4 regions of the Paenibacillus sp. NRS-1781 genome follow, and region 1 is predicted to be linked to each of the others. Evidence: riboswitches for the same ligand, from Rfam matches in the RefSeq annotation. Region 1 holds a riboswitch; each other region holds the start of a gene.
What was found. A riboswitch is a leader RNA that binds a small molecule or an ion and turns the genes downstream of it on or off. The one in region 1 is predicted to bind cyclic di-AMP.
Positions count from the first base shown of each region.

Region 2: linked by a shared signal. The riboswitch ahead of ACIFO6_RS13330 (3D domain-containing protein) and the one ahead of ACIFO6_RS07185 (hypothetical protein) in region 1 are both predicted to bind cyclic di-AMP.
Region 3: linked by a shared signal. The riboswitch ahead of ACIFO6_RS07920 (G5 domain-containing protein) and the one ahead of ACIFO6_RS07185 (hypothetical protein) in region 1 are both predicted to bind cyclic di-AMP.
Region 4: linked by a shared signal. The riboswitch ahead of ACIFO6_RS17980 (C40 family peptidase) and the one ahead of ACIFO6_RS07185 (hypothetical protein) in region 1 are both predicted to bind cyclic di-AMP.

Region 1 is NZ_JBITPI010000017.1:54,721-58,627, reverse strand. Features, by position in the region: gene kdpB (potassium-transporting ATPase subunit KdpB) at 1-259, opposite strand, end outside; gene kdpA (potassium-transporting ATPase subunit KdpA) at 318-1,994, opposite strand; gene kdpF (K(+)-transporting ATPase subunit F) at 2,144-2,218, opposite strand; gene ACIFO6_RS07185 (hypothetical protein) at 2,434-2,829, opposite strand; cyclic di-AMP (ydaO/yuaA leader) riboswitch at 2,945-3,120, opposite strand; gene ACIFO6_RS07180 (glutathione peroxidase) at 3,489-3,907, shown strand, end outside.
Region 2 is NZ_JBITPI010000035.1:26,323-30,229, reverse strand. Features, by position in the region: gene ACIFO6_RS13340 (NADH:flavin oxidoreductase/NADH oxidase) at 1-1,000, opposite strand, end outside; gene ACIFO6_RS13335 (polysaccharide deacetylase family protein) at 1,304-2,110, shown strand; gene ACIFO6_RS13330 (3D domain-containing protein) at 2,268-2,936, opposite strand; cyclic di-AMP (ydaO/yuaA leader) riboswitch at 2,944-3,118, opposite strand; gene ACIFO6_RS13325 (amino acid ABC transporter ATP-binding protein) at 3,365-3,907, opposite strand, start outside.
Region 3 is NZ_JBITPI010000021.1:11,269-15,175, forward strand. Features, by position in the region: gene ACIFO6_RS07910 (HD domain-containing protein) at 1-545, shown strand, start outside; gene ACIFO6_RS07915 (TatD family hydrolase) at 587-1,357, shown strand; cyclic di-AMP (ydaO/yuaA leader) riboswitch at 1,559-1,841, shown strand; gene ACIFO6_RS07920 (G5 domain-containing protein) at 2,111-3,259, shown strand; gene rnmV (ribonuclease M5) at 3,407-3,907, shown strand, end outside.
Region 4 is NZ_JBITPI010000048.1:16,050-19,956, forward strand. Features, by position in the region: gene ACIFO6_RS17975 (hypothetical protein) at 1-757, shown strand, start outside; cyclic di-AMP (ydaO/yuaA leader) riboswitch at 1,043-1,180, shown strand; gene ACIFO6_RS17980 (C40 family peptidase) at 1,185-1,685, shown strand; gene ACIFO6_RS17985 (GNAT family N-acetyltransferase) at 1,987-2,493, shown strand; gene ACIFO6_RS17990 (4a-hydroxytetrahydrobiopterin dehydratase) at 2,569-2,868, opposite strand; gene ACIFO6_RS17995 (hypothetical protein) at 2,987-3,280, opposite strand; gene motA (flagellar motor stator protein MotA) at 3,468-3,907, shown strand, end outside.

The DNA of each region.
Region 1 (3,907 bases):
CCGCGAGCGCTTCGGCAAAGTTAGCAAAGAGCAGCGTGAACAACAGAATCATAAAAACCGCCAGGTTAAAGCCCATTTCGTTACCCGTTCCAAAATAACCGGGGAACAGCAGCATCAGCAGCACGACCAATGTGCCGATCTCCACGACGAACATGACTGGATTTTTCATCATGATCATCGGATTTAATTTCATAAAGCTATCCTTGATCGCATGCTTCAAGATGCTTTTATCCAGCATGCGTTTGCGTTGTTCCTTCATGATCAAGCACCCCGTTCATTCATTCTCATTCTCATTTTCTTCTTCCTGTTCATCTTCTTCACATGGTCAAAAACTCAGCCACAGGCCCCAATACGATGACGGGCAAGAAGGTCAACGCACCAATCAGCAGCACAACCCCGATCAGAATCGCCCCAAACAGCTTGTTGTCTGTGCGAAGTGTGCCCGTCGTCACTGGAGTCGGTGCTTTGGCATTCAATGAAGCCGCTACAGCTAACAGTGCAACAATAGATACATATCGTCCAAAGAACATAACCACACCCGCTGTCGTGTTCCAGAATACGTTGTTATCCGCAAGACCCTCAAATCCCGAACCGTTATTAGCCGCAGATGACGCATATTCATATAACACCTGAGTCAACCCGTGATATCCGGGGTTCGTGACCGCATCGTATCCCCAATGACTCATAAAGGCGAGCGCAGTCGGCACCAAAATGAGAAACGGATGTACCAAAATGGCAATCGCGATCAGCTTCATTTCCTTGCCTTCTATTTTCCTGCCCATAAATTCCGGGGTCCTGCCGACCATCAATCCACATATAAACACACCCAGAATCGCATACATCAGCATATTCATCAGCCCGACACCCTTACCGCCGAAAATGACGTTCAGCATCATTTCGCCCAAAGCAGCCATACCGCCCAATGGAGTCAGTGTATCGTGCATGTTATTGACCGAGCCTGTCGTAGCCGCCGTCGTCACCGCCGTGAACAATGCCGATTGTCCGATGCCGAAGCGGACCTCTTTCCCTTCCATGCTACCCTGAGAAGCATCCACCCCCAGTGCCTGAATCAGCGGATTACCCGTTTTCTCTGATACGTACGTAATGGCTAGGAATACGAGAAACAGTACCATCATGGAGCTAAATATAATCCACCCCTGCTTGCGATTACGAGCGAATAGCCCAAAGGTATACGGCAGTGAAGCCGGCATCACCCACATCGCCAAAATTTCCAGCACATTCGTCCAGGGGTTTGGATTTTCAAAAGGATGCGCCGAGTTGGCCCCATAGAAACCGCCCCCGTTCGTCCCCAAGTGCTTGATTGATTCCAGCGAAGCAACGGGTCCCAAGGCCATTTGCTGCTGTGTTCCGCTCAGCGTCGTGATATCCGCCGCAGGCTGAAGCGTCTGCGGTACTTTCAATCCAACCAGCACCAGTGTAAGTACAAAGGCCAGTGGCAGGAAAATCCGTATAATCGCTTTGATAAAATCCTGAAAAAAGTTGCCCATTCCTTCTCCGCGCCGCGTCAATCCTCTCATAAAAGCCGCAGCAACCGAAAAACCGGAAGCAGCCGAAGTGAACATCATCATCGTAACAAACGCCATCTGTGTCAGATACGTAAGCCCGCTTTCTCCGCTATAATGCTGGAGATTCGTATTGGTCATAAAGCTGATCACCGTGTTAAAGGCCAGTGACGCCTCCATATTGCCGTTTCCAGTCGGGTTACCGGGAAGCAGTCCCTGCAAGCGCAGCAGCACATAGCTGATCGCTACAAGCACGACATTCGTAGCAATAAAGCTCATCACATACGTGGTCCAACGCATGCTCTCCAGCTTTTTCAATCCTATAACCTTATAAATCAACTTCTCCGTCCCGCCAAAGACTCGATCCGTCCGATTTGGTTCATTGGAGAACACATGATATATATAGGTGCCCACTGGTTTCACCAGGAGCAGCAATATCACAATCACAATTCCAATTTGCAGCAGCTCCATCATCTATTTCCTCCCTCAAAATACTCCTGCGTTTGGACAACAGACGGGTTCATCGCACCAGTCGAATGCACACGTTTGCGAAAGCCCGCTGACTCTGATGTTTCATCCATGATCTGCTGTCCCCCGCCCGCTTGATCCTGCTTAGCTGATTAGAACTTTTCAGGATTCAGGAGTGCGTAGATTAAATACACAAATACAATAGCCGTAAGCGCAAGCACAACCATCATCCCTTTCGCCCTCCTTTGGAGGTCTGCGCATCACACCAGCGTACAAGCATCAGTATCATTCCATAACTCACAGCCATCACCAGCAGCATGTATATATCCATCATGTTCATACCCTCCCGTATCCGTTCTTAATTCATCATTCTGACACTCTCGTAAAATCGCTATGCAACTAAATTCGCAAATTTTAATGTATACCAGCACACCGTAAGCGACTATCCGTTCAGCAGGAAACCCACCTCTCCGTTCAAAGTGTAGATCACATGGTCCGCTCCCAAACCTCGATAAATCCCTTGAGGATTACAGCCGTGTGTAATGACATAGATCGGATCTGCTGTCAGCGGCCGGCATATTTGCAGAAAACGGCACGTCAGATTCAAGCTGTTCTCGAACAAATACACGCAGCCAATTTCTTTTTTGGGAAAATTCCATTTCCCCGCTTGCATCGTATTGATGCGCACAACATGCTCCACACCCATTTTTTTGAGCTGTCGTTCCTCCTGAGCGCTATTCGTCAGAACCGCAAACGCCAGTTTTTTGAACATAAGCAATTTCACAAAATTTCTGCCCGTTTCATTTGGTGCAGTGACAATGATTAGCCGACCTTCCATCAGTAGCTCCTCTCCCGGTATAAAAAGACAACAAAAAGAAGCCAAAGGAAAAAGGCTTTCCTCCGGCTTCTTACGTAACCATGATAAAATAAACCATGGCTGCACACGGCGGTTTGTTGCCTCTCCCTGTACGCTTACGAGGTTAGCTGTCGGATTCGGACGTGAGAGTCGCCCTATTTCTGGCACTTGGCCAGAAAATTCACCCCATGAGACACACGGCCCTCTAAAAGCCGCATAGATCCCGTTTGGTTCCCCCGCTTTTGCAACTGCAAAATTCAGCGCTATAGACAATTCGTTGCTGCTTCATTCACTTCATTTGAAATTACGTCTTGAATCATACACCCGCGCAAGGAACACTGTAAAGCTCACCTGCGGGGTTATAAATCGGTCTTTAGAGCATAAAAGATTAATAACAGCGCTTACAACATAAATATTCTTCTCCCAGCTCCTTCAAGCTCGGTTTTTCATCTCTTTTCGAAAATGAAGAGGCATGTCAATATTGACGTATGGGGAGCGTTTTTTGTCCTTTATTTGTAAAAGAGAAAGAAAAAGTGCTGTATGCACCTGATAAACGGCGCATTACATCTATTTATAGGTTTGCAACTCTTCGTTAAATTTCTTACAATTTAATTGTAGAATATCAAATTAGGAGGAAAACCATGACCGTTTATGAATATGATGCACAAACCCTGCAAGGGAACGTAATTCCGTTGTCCACATACGAAGGAAAAGTACTGCTCATCGTGAATACAGCCAGCAAATGCGGGCTAACCCCCCAATACAAGGCGCTACAAGAACTATATGACCAATACCAAGAGCAGGGTCTTGAAATCTTGGGGTTTCCCAGCAATCAGTTTGCCAAGCAAGAGCCAGGTTCCAGCGAGGACATTTCGGAGTTTTGCCAGATCAACTATGGAGTTACATTTCCGATGTTTGCCAAAATAGATGTCAATGGCGATCAGGCGCACCTTTTATTTCGCTACCTCACCCAAACAGCTCCCGGCGTATTAGGCTCCAAAGCGATCAAATGGAATTTCACTAAATTTTTGATTACACGCGAAGGTAACGTATTTAAGCG
Region 2 (3,907 bases), on a different contig from region 1:
CCGGGATATCCGCCTGTACTTTTAGCTCCCGCGACGCATGCAGCGCCCAATACGGATCGCGCAGCATGGCGCGTCCTATCGCTACCAGATCAGCTTCTTTTTGCTGAATCACCCGCCGGGCATCCTCATAATCGTCCAGCAGACCAACAGCGATTACAGGCACATTTAGCTTTTCACGTATATCATGTGCCAGATCCACCTGATATCCCGCACGCGCAGATGGACCGCCATTGGAACCAATCGGCCCCTCGCCACCAGAGGAGATGTGAAAAATATCCACACCTGCATCACGATATCGTTCCCCTATGCCTGCTATGTATTCCACACTATATCCATTTTCAACATACTCTTTGGCGGATATCCGCATCAACACAGGCATATCAGACGGAAGCACCTCTTTAACAGCCTGAATCACTTCAACACCGAACAGCGATAAATCCTGTCCATACTCATCTTCTCTTCTGTTCGTTAAAGGGGAATGAAATTGATGAATCAGATAGCCATGGGCACCATGAATTTCTACTGTATCAAAACAGGCTTCCACCGCGCGGCGCGCGCCTTCCTTATAAGCCTGAACCAGCTTCCTGGCCTCGGCTGTTGTCAAAGCATGCGGCTCCTTGAAACGTTCGCTAAAAGCAATCGAGGAAGGTGCGACAGGCAAATCAGCATCTTCAGCCTTGCGTCCGGCATGACCTAATTGAATTCCGATTTTGGCACCGTACTTGTGGACTTCCTCCACTATTTTACGGTATGCAGGAATATGCTCATCACTCCAAATACCCAGATCATAATCTGTAATACGTCCATCCGGATGGACCGCTGTCATTTCCACAATAATCAGCCCGGTGCCACCTACTGCCCGGCTAACGTAATGGACATGATGCCAATCATTTGGCTTTCCATCTTTGGCCTCCACACTGTATTGGCACATGGGGGGCATTACAATCCGATTTTTTAAAGAGAGTCCCTTTAATTGATAAGGAGTAAACAAGTCGGTCACTTTGATCCATCCTTCCTTTAATTCCATCTCTGTACAATATGAATTGCAACCCCATTATACACCAGTAATCACTGGATACCGAATCCATTTAAAGGCTAAAAGCTGCGAAAATACTGCTGTTTTCGGTCAGGTTTAATAGAATATGTTCGTTTAGCTTCGTGATCTGCACTTACATCCGATTCACAAGGCATTTCCACTCAGTCACTCCATAGTCTAACCTGTTCTGCGGCATAATTTCAACATGTCAGGTACATAATAAATGAAAGCAACAGAAGGAACCACTGCACGGAAAGGGGGATACATATGCCGTACAGGGGAATATTGCCAATCATGTCACTGTTACTAGCATTTTCGAGTTTTCCCGTTCACGCGGATGCGCCTCCCGATATCGGAACGACTCATTCCAAGGAAGCGACTGTTGTTTCTTCAGCACATAAGAGCAGAGAACGAGCCACTCCCACATTAGCCATGCTTCGAAAAAAACATGCGGATATTTTCAAAATGTGCGGCCCGCACACTCAGCAAATTGCCCTGACTTTTGATGACGTGCCCGATTCCCGGTATACGCCGCAGGTTCTGGACATTTTGCATGCGAATGGGATCAAAGCCACCTTCTTTATTGTCGGTCACCGTGCGGAAAAACACCCGGGCATGATTCGCCGTATCGTACGTGAAGGCCATGCCTTAGGCAACCATTCCTATACCCATCCGGATTTTAGGAAGGCTTCACCGGAACGCTTTCGCAACCAGATTAAGAAAACAGAACATATTTTGGAGGCCACTGTAGGCTTTCGACCCAAGCTGATCCGCCCGCCCTATGGTGAAATTACGGAGCCTCAGATCCGATGGGCGCGTCGTCACGGCTACATGATTGTCAATTGGAACGTAGACTCCCTCGATTGGAAGGGACTCAGTAAAACACAAATTCAGCGTAATGTGATCCCGGCTACTGGACCAGGCTCTATCATTTTAATGCACGCAGGTGGAGGTCAAAGCTCCAATCTGAAAGGCGCTGTTCAATCCCTGCCGGGTCTCATTCAGTCGCTGAAAGCCAAGGGCTACAAATTTGTCACGGTTCCCCGGCTACTTCACACCTCGGAGCGGAAATAACAGTAAAGGGCTGTCTTGTCAGCAGATGCATTCTGCGGTCAAGACAGCCCTTTTCTAATCGACAAGACCCATATATGATCTGAACCTGCGATTACGTTATTTGATCATAGTTTACATAATATATATTATGTTCACTTAATTCATTTGCTTACATAGTCTATTTATCAATGACATACAGCTTCACATTCTGAAAACCAAAGTCACTCACAAAAGATGGGCTGCCTGGAATGAAAATATCAATCCGTTTACCCGTGATGGCGCTGCCCTTATCACGTGCTACTGCTACAAAAGATTGATCCGGCAGCCCCGGGTGGGAATAGCCTGTAACCAACACTTTCGTACCCAACGGAATTACGTTGGGGTCTACCGCAATCGTACCGAGCTTAAGCGGATTTCCGAAATAGTCCACCGCTCCCCATTTTCCATTTTCACTGGCTGCTGCGGAATACGCTGTGGCCTTCACGTCAACTACTTTTCTGTAGTTGAATGTTTTGCCCCATGCTTCAACCTGTTGACCGTCACCTGCTGGCGCTTTCTCGGAAAGAAGCTGAGGCTTCGAATCCGAAGCGGCCTTTAACTTGTTCTCGTCCGGCACCTTAATTTGCATTCCTGCATATATATTGCTGGCGGCAACATCCGGGTTCTCCTTTTGCAGATCTTCTACAAATACCCCGTAACGTTGAGCAAGTAAAAAGAAGGTGTCACCTTCCTTGGCCGTATGAAGCGAAGCAGCGTCGGCTACCCCGGCTGTCTGCGCCAATCCTGCAATGGCTACTGCCAGCACCGCAAATTTCATTGTTTTTCCAATACGTTTCAGATGTTTCAAAAGATATGTACCTCCTCTGTTATGCCTGCGAAGTTAGCTGTCGGATTCGGACTCAGGAGAAGCCCTATGCTTAATGCAATTCACCCCTAGGCAACCTTCCATCCATTCGTATGAAGACGGATCAGAAGTTACTGCCGTTGTTACGTCCCCCGCACTTCCCATGGTTTTGGGTCCCGCATTCAGCGTCTGTCGTAGCTGTCTGCTGCCCCGGTAAGTTTTGGCTCACTGCATAATATCACAATTTTGTAACCTTATCTGCATGAAAATGTTGGGAACCTTGAACATCATACTACATGTGTTACAATTTTGTCATCATGAAATCGAAATTAGTTACAAAAATATGAACGAGGATGACAAAAAAAAGAAAAAGCCCCCCGTCAAACTTCCAACGCGGAGAGCTTTCTTCATAGCCTTTACAAGCTCATTTCTTACAAAACCTTGGCAAGAAAATCCCGGGTACGATCATGGCTTGGAGTACCAAAAACCTGCTCCGGTGTACCTTGCTCCACAATTTGACCGTTATCCATAAAGATAATGCGGTCTCCTACCTCGCGGGCAAAGCCCATTTCATGGGTCACGATGACCATCGTCATGCCACCCTCAGCCAGCTTCTTCATCACGTCCAGCACCTCCCCGACCATTTCAGGGTCCAAAGCCGAAGTCGGCTCATCGAAGAGCATTACATGCGGCTGCATCGCCAAGGCGCGTGCAATCGCAATCCGCTGCTTCTGTCCACCGGATAACTGATTTGGATAGGTGGCCTTTTTGTCTTCAAGTCCAACGGTGCGCAGCAGCTCCAGCGCAATTTTCTCCGCTTCCTTCACAGACTGGCCCCTAACCTGAGTTGGCGCAAGCGTCAGATTTTGCAGCACCGTTTTGTGCGGGAACAGGTTGAAATGCTGGAACACCATCCCCATTTTCTCACGAGTCGCATTAATGTTATGACCACGAGCTGTGATCGGCTCGCCCTC
Region 3 (3,907 bases), on a different contig from region 1:
TCAAGCGGGCGAAGGAGCTGTTTGGAAACGGATATGAGTTTAGTTTTCTGCTGGAACCGTTGCCGGATCTCTTTCGGGGAGAGCTTACGGTGGAACAATATTTGATGCTCGATGAGTCTTTGATTCAGACAGTATTCAGTCAGTGGAAACAGGAAAAGGACGAGATTTTAAGCGATTTGAGCGCCCGTTTTATGGATCGCAAGCTGTATAAATATGTAGAGATTGAAAATATGGATACAGATACCATTGACGACATTCGGACAGCGCTGAAGCAGGTTGGTTTACATCCCGAATATGATCTGGAAATTGATTTTCCGACGGATCTTCCTTATGATGTGTTTCGGCAGGGTGGCTCGACGGACAACCAGATTTTACTGCTTGGACGTAAAGGAGAAGTGAGAGAAATTTCCGAAGTATCGGAAATTGTGCGCTCCATTAGCGGTATTCACCGGGGTAAATATCACATGTACTATCCCCAAAACAAATTGGATGGGGTAAAGGACAAGCTTCCTGCCGAAATAAGGAATTATTTTGTCAAACAATAGACAAACATATGCCAATAAAAGTAAATAAGGGGACATGAATTTTGAATTTATTTGACACTCATACCCATCTGGATGCGCCGCAATTTGACGAAGATCGGGAAGAAGTTATAGCACGTGCTGTCGAAGCGGGAGTAACCCGCATGATTAATATCGGATTTAATCGTGAGACGATTCCATCCACGATGAAATTGGCTGAGACGTATGATTTTATTTATGCGGCAATTGGATGGCACCCACAGGATGCGATTACGATGCAGGAGGGGGATTTGGAATGGATTGCATCGTTATGCAGTCATAAGAAAGTCGTGGCGATCGGGGAGATTGGTCTGGATTATTATTGGGACACATCACCGAAGGATGTACAGCATCGGGTGCTACGCAACCAGATTGGACTGGCTCGTGAGCTGCACATGCCAATTGTCATCCATAACCGGGATGCGCATGAAGATATTGTTAAGATTTTGCGTGAAGAAAAGGCGAGTGAGGTTGGCGGAGTCATGCATTCCTTTTCCGGAAGCTGGGAGACGGCTAAAATGGTGCTGGATATGGGCTTTCACCTCTCTTTTGGCGGACCCATAACGTTCAAAAATGCCAAGCAGCCAAAGGAGGTACTCGCACAGGTGCCGCTGGACCGTCTGCTCATTGAAACGGACGCTCCCTATCTAACGCCCCATCCGTTCCGCGGGAAGCGAAATGAGTCCGCACACGTGGGACTGGTCGCAGAGGCGGCTGCCCAAATCAAGGGAATTACGGTGGAGGAATTAGTGTCAATAACGACCCAAAATGCCTTGGAACGATTTGACATTAAGTGAAAAAGTGAAGGAATCGATCAAAATAAAGAGATAGACGAAGCTAATCATGAATTTGTTGCAGGAAACTCGAGAATATTACAATATTTTAACCGAATATTTTAAAAAATGTACTTGAAACCTGCTTTACAACATGCATAGAAACAGGATATCATCTTTTCAGTGAATTGTTGTTTGAGTGTAAACATCAACAGCTCATTTCATGAACCAGTCTCGCTGAGTCCCTTTTACAGGGAACGGGGGAACCGATATGGCTTACAGTACGTCCGGCGTATGGCAAGAAGGGAACGTCTCTTCCGTCCAGCCGGCTCGACCGAAATTCTTTTCCCGGATGGGATTGAACAGGTGGAGGGGCCGTATTTCGATTTCTTTCTGGGTCTTCGGGGTGAATGCGAAGGCGACCGCCATGAGCGGTTGACCCAAGCTAGGGCGTCTCTCTACGTCCGAACCCGACAGCTAACCCCGTAAGCGTAACAAGAGAGAAGCCATCTCGTGCATGATTTTTCCGCATATTCGCACATGCCGGAAGCCACGAAAGAGCTCTCTAGTCTCTTTTTCTGGCTTTTTTTGTTGTGAATAAAAGAAAATCTGTCATCATACTGTGATTAAACAGGGGAGGACAGCATGCCGCGAAGACGGGTACATGGTGCAGGACAGTCGCATTACGGGCTTGTCTTGTAGAAAATCTGTTATAGTCACGTCAATCTCAACTATGTCTTACTCCAGACGGCGGGCTATGTAAGGAGGACGGAGGAAATGGGCATTTTCCAAAAAGAGGAGACCCATGAGTCACGCTCATCCAGCATGTCTTACGTATTGCGTTGGAAGCAAGAAAATGTGCGCCAGGCTGCTTTGGTTGCTATTTTTCTAATCGCACTAACGATTATGATTTCAATTCTGGTGTACACTGAATCTAAAAAACAGGTCTTTTTTGTCATCGATGGTAAGGCATCTGCGGTAGAAACCCGGCAATCCCAGCTCCAAGATTTGCTCAAAGAGCATTCGATTTCACTTCAGCCGCATGATACGGTTTCGATGCCGCTGAACGGAGCAGTACAGGATGGGGATCGCGTAGTCATCAAACGTGCCAATCAGGTCAAATTATCCTTAGCCAACGAGACGAAAAAATTGTACACAACAGAAAATACAGTAGAGGGTGCCATTCGCACCTCGGGCTATAAATTATCGTCAAATGATAAAGTTTATCCTGCTCTGGATGCTTCTGTTTCGTCTAACATGGACATAAAAATCATCCGTGTGAAGAAACAGCAGGTTGAACAGAAGCAACAGGTACCTTATCAGGTCATCAAAACGGCCGATCCAAGTCTCTATAAAGGTGATAATCGGGTCATCCAAAGCGGTAAAACGGGTGTTGTGGTCCAGCATGTTCAAAAGGTATACCATGACGGAAAATTGGTATCCAAGCAGCTGGTAAACAAGGAAGTCGCACAGAATCGTGTGGATAAGGTGATTGCGGTAGGAACGAAGAAAAAACCGGTCGTTCTGGCTGCTTCTGTCGGTCCTGAAGATGCCGTTAAGGCAACACGGGTTAGTTCGGACAATGCTGTCCGTAAAGCAGGTGTGAATTTTAAATATAACAAAGTATTACAAAACGTCTCCATGACGGCCTATTCGTCACAGGAGCCAGGTATCGGTACACGTACCGCATCCGGCACGCGTGTCACGGAAGGACGCACCATCGCTGTCGATCCGAGTGTGATTCCAATCGGCTGGTGGGTATATATTGAAGGGGTGGGCTTCCGCCGTGCGGAGGATACCGGTGGCGCAATTAAAGGCCACAAAATCGATGTGTATTATGAGAGTTTGAGTCAAGCCAATCAGTTTGGTCGCAAGCACGGTAAAACCGTATATGTGATTGGACCCGTGAAGCCTGAAATGAACTAAAAACGTGTTGTATATGTTTAGGGCAATGCGATAGTATTAACATCATAGTTATGCCATGCTAAGAAGAGGATACCCTCTTCTTATTTTGTTTTCAAAAGCAGGGAAAGATGAATATAGCTGACTGTGTAGCAGTGGAGGGAAACGCAAATGATCAAGGAAGTGATCGTGGTAGAGGGTCGGGATGATACGGTCGCTATTCGCCGTGCTGTCGAAGCGGATACGATAGAAACGGGCGGCTCAGCCATTAATAAAATGACGCTGCGCAAAATTGCGCTGGCGCAGGAGCGGCGGGGTGTCATTATTTTGACCGATCCCGATCATGCAGGGGAGCGTATCCGCAAAATTATCGCCTCCAAGGTGCCTGGCTGCAAGCAGGCCTTTATACCAGAGGCAGAAGCGACGCGCAAAGGGGATATTGGCGTGGAGAATGCCTCGCCTGAAGCGATCAGACATGCTCTGGCACGGGTGCATACGACGGTGGAAGGGGCCGATCCGCTAATTGATTGGGCGGACCTGATTGACGCCGGGCTGATCACCCACCCGAATGCTGCTGCACGACGTATGGCTTTGGGTAATATGCTGGGTATTGGTTACTGTAACGGTAAGCAGTTACATAAACGGCTCGCTGTGTTCCAGATCAGCCGTGAG
Region 4 (3,907 bases), on a different contig from region 1:
GTATCGACTGCTATGGGGCGTTTTTCTCTATCGGGTGGTACAATCCGCCGTTACTCCCCTACTACTGCGCTACCCTGATCAGGGGCAAAATGAACTGGGGCAGACCTTATTTTGGATGGAGAGCCAGATTGCCCTGACAGACAACCGGGAGGTTCATATGTATCTGTGGATACTACTGGGGGCAACGGTGCTGCGTATACTGATTACCCCCTTCATCCGGGCGGGAATATACCAAAGTCTGCACACCCATGCGACCGAGCCACAAAGTCTGTCTTTTTTCCGTGGAATGAAACGTCATGGTTTATCATCGCTGATCTATTACGTCATCGAGCTTGGGCTCTTGCTGCTCCCTGCTTTCTGGATGGTACCGAGGCTCTACCCTATCGTAGCCGGGGCGCTGCAATCTCCCGCCTATCTGCTGCATGTGCTGCCCTATGCCATCGGTTGGATCGCTTATGGCTGGTTCATCCGCCAGTGCATCCTGTACATGCAGCTAGGCACCGTAGGTGGTCACGCCATACTGTCGTCGCTGCTCGCCTTCTTTCGCCAAATCCTCGCGGCTATCGGTATTTCGCTTCTGCTCGGCGCAGGTGTGTTGCTTGTCCTTGGCCTATTCGGCATGGTGGCGATGATTTGGACTGGCATGCTGGCACTCATTCTCCAGCAAACGTATCATTTTGTTACCAGTCTGGTCAGGCTATGGCACATCAGTTCACAGTACCGCCTATGGCATACTGATATCTCCGGCAGAGGTTGAACCCCCACTCCGTTCCTCCTGAGCAATTTTTGGCTGTCGGAAGGAGACTATCTATATCCATTTCTATTCATGTAAACGGCACCTAACTGAATACTCTTAGCAAAATCTGTTCCCTCGATAAAGGGAGCAGATTTTTTTGTAACTTTTTGCGATGAAACATTTGCCAAAGCCAGCCAACTTTGTTACAATAATCGCAGTGAACTGATAGTAACAACTTTGTAATCTTTATTGTAACCTTTACCTTAAAAATATCGTTATCGTGAATACTGCTCTCCAAGGTGCACATCTTAAGTTAAGCCTAATTCCTGGCACCTAGGAAGCGGGGGAACCAGTTTGGGTGAATTGATCTCGCAACAGAGTGATCATAGGGGAACCTTCTACCGAATCCTTAAGCTAACCTCGCAGGCATTGGAAGGGGTATTTTTTTTTGAAGAAGAAACTAACAATCGCAGTCATGGGTCTTGCCATTGCCTTTACATCTTTTACATTCGGTGGCGGCAGTGCATTTGCAGACTCCAAGATGGACCAGGTGATCCAAGATACCAAAGGAACGAGCTATAGAAGCGGAGGCACTACACTCGACGGATTCGATTGCTCCGGCTTCACAATGTATGTATATCAAAAATTGGGAATTAAACTGCCGCATCAATCCGGATCACAATTCAAAATGGGATCTTCCGTATCCCGCGATGAAATGAGACCTGGAGACCTGGTGTTCTTCAACACCACAGGTAGAGGCATTTCCCATGTAGGTATCTTCATGGGTGAAGGGAAATTTGCCCACTCCTCATCTTCACGTGGTGTAGTTGTTAGCTCACTGAACGAAAATTATTACGCTAACCGATATGTCGGTGCCAAAAGAATTATGAGTACAGATGCTTACCACGCTGTAGCTTCTGAAACTCCTGATGACGACAACGTAGAATAACTAACGAACAGCAAGCTAACCTGAGCCGCAATTTGATTCTGGCCGGAATCGAATTGCGGCTTTTTATGTCCGCAACATCAGAAACGTTAATTTTACTGACGAACTGACACCTCAAAAGGTTTCAGTTTTTGCGAACATCGTCGATTTTACCGTCACGGCGAGGGAGCATATGAGCAGTAAAGCCTTCTTATTGAATGTATACCCGACTTGAGCATGAAATAAACACGCTTGCCAATCCCCTGCAACTTGTCTACAATCTGTTGTTAATAGTTTAAGTATTGTAAAAGGAGGATGGGAAAACATGCCGGCCTCAATATCTAACTACCGAATCGTGCCGATGGACGAGCAGCAGGCGGCTGCGATATGTGAGTGGCGCTATGATCCACCCTACAATATATACGGCTGGCTACCCTGGGAACAAATGAAGGTGCTTGAGGTCGAATTTGGAAGCCCCACGCTCCGCGAGGAGCAATATGTAGCTGTACTGGATGACGAGAACATACTAACCGGATTTGCTCAATATTTCCCGATGCTTGGCGTGACCCGGCTAGGTCTGGGAATGCATCCCGGATTGTGCGGGCATGGCAGAGGCGCCGAATTTGTCCGTGCCATTGCCGAGGAAGCCAGACGACGCAACCCTGAAAATGAAATTGATCTGGAGGTGCTGACCTGGAATGGGCGCGCCATCCGGGCTTACAAGGCTGCCGGATTTGAGCTTACGGATACCTATGAACGTCAGACTCCCGATGGCAAGAAGCCGTTTCATTGTATGGTGTATCTTCCCGACCACCAGCCTCGTGTTCTATGATAAAAGCGCCTTCGGCATACAACTGCATTGTTGTATATCGAAGGCGCTTTTATCATACGGTAGGCCACGATTAGTTCAATGACTGCTACGCATTTTCTCAAAAGCTTCATTATATTGTTGGGCTTCCTTAATATCCACGGCCATAATGCCACCGTCATCCCAGGAGGTTAAACGCAGGGTCACGGTCTTATAATCAATCGTAATAAATGGATGATGATTAAATGCTTCCGATATAGCAGCAACTTCATCCACGAATGCAATCCCTTTCATAAAACTGAAAAAATTATATTTCCGGACAATCCATCGTCCTTCCTCCAGTTCCCAGCCCTCCAGCTTCTCTAGATGTGCTTCAATCTCTTCTTGTGTAAAAGGCATGATACGACTCCTCCCTGTTTATACGGAAGCCTTTCAGCCGCTTGAATGCGACCAAAACTACGATATATTGGTGTCCATATTACCACGGCCCCGTTGATAAATCCATTAAACGGCCTGCTCAAATCAAAGGTACCGACGTCAACTCCTCATCTCCAATGAGCACATAGATACGGTGCTGCTCCGGTTCATAGATGACAACACCGCTGCCCACAGCGATAACGGGCTCTGTACCCAGCGCATAAAACAGGTCTTCAGCCAGCGCTTCATTGACTTCCTGACGCCCTGCCGGGTCCAGCCTGTCCCAATCTTCTGCTTCCATTTCGAAAAATTCATAGCTATCTGGAATGCGTCCCACAGCCTCTGTCAAATCGTTCAAAATTTGTTCATACTCCCGTCCGTGCTTCACTCCCATGCCATTTCCTCCAATTCTTCCGCCATTCATTACATAATCACCTTATTATACCGGAAATTCGTACTTAACAAAAAAGAGAGTTTTGTCGATAAATACTATAATCCGTCTTGTAATGACGTGCCTGGGGCAAGGACGACCCCAGCGGCATGAAAGGATTCAAAATCTATTCTCATGGATGAGGTGTATCATGCAAATTTCAACCATTATCGGACTTGTACTCGGGATTGTGTCATTGGTCGTCGGGATGATTCTCAAAGGCGCGCCAGTAATCAACTTGGTCAACAACCCCGCTGCTTACATGATTATTTTTGTCGGAACGGCAGCAAGTATTTTTATGGCCTTCCCGATGGAAGAAATCAAACGGATTCCAAAACTGTTCAAGGTTATTTTCACCGAACAAAAGCTTTTGGACCGTAAAGAGCTCATCGGCACGTTTACCGAATGGGCATCCATTACCCGTCGCGAAGGTCTGCTTGCGCTGGAATCCAAGGTAGAGGAGATCGACGATCCCTTTATGCGTGGTGGTATGCGTATGATTATTGATGGTAATGATCAGGAATTCGTGCGGGATGTTCTAATGGAGGACATTAACGCTACCGAGGATCGACACCGCTCCGGCGCGCTGAT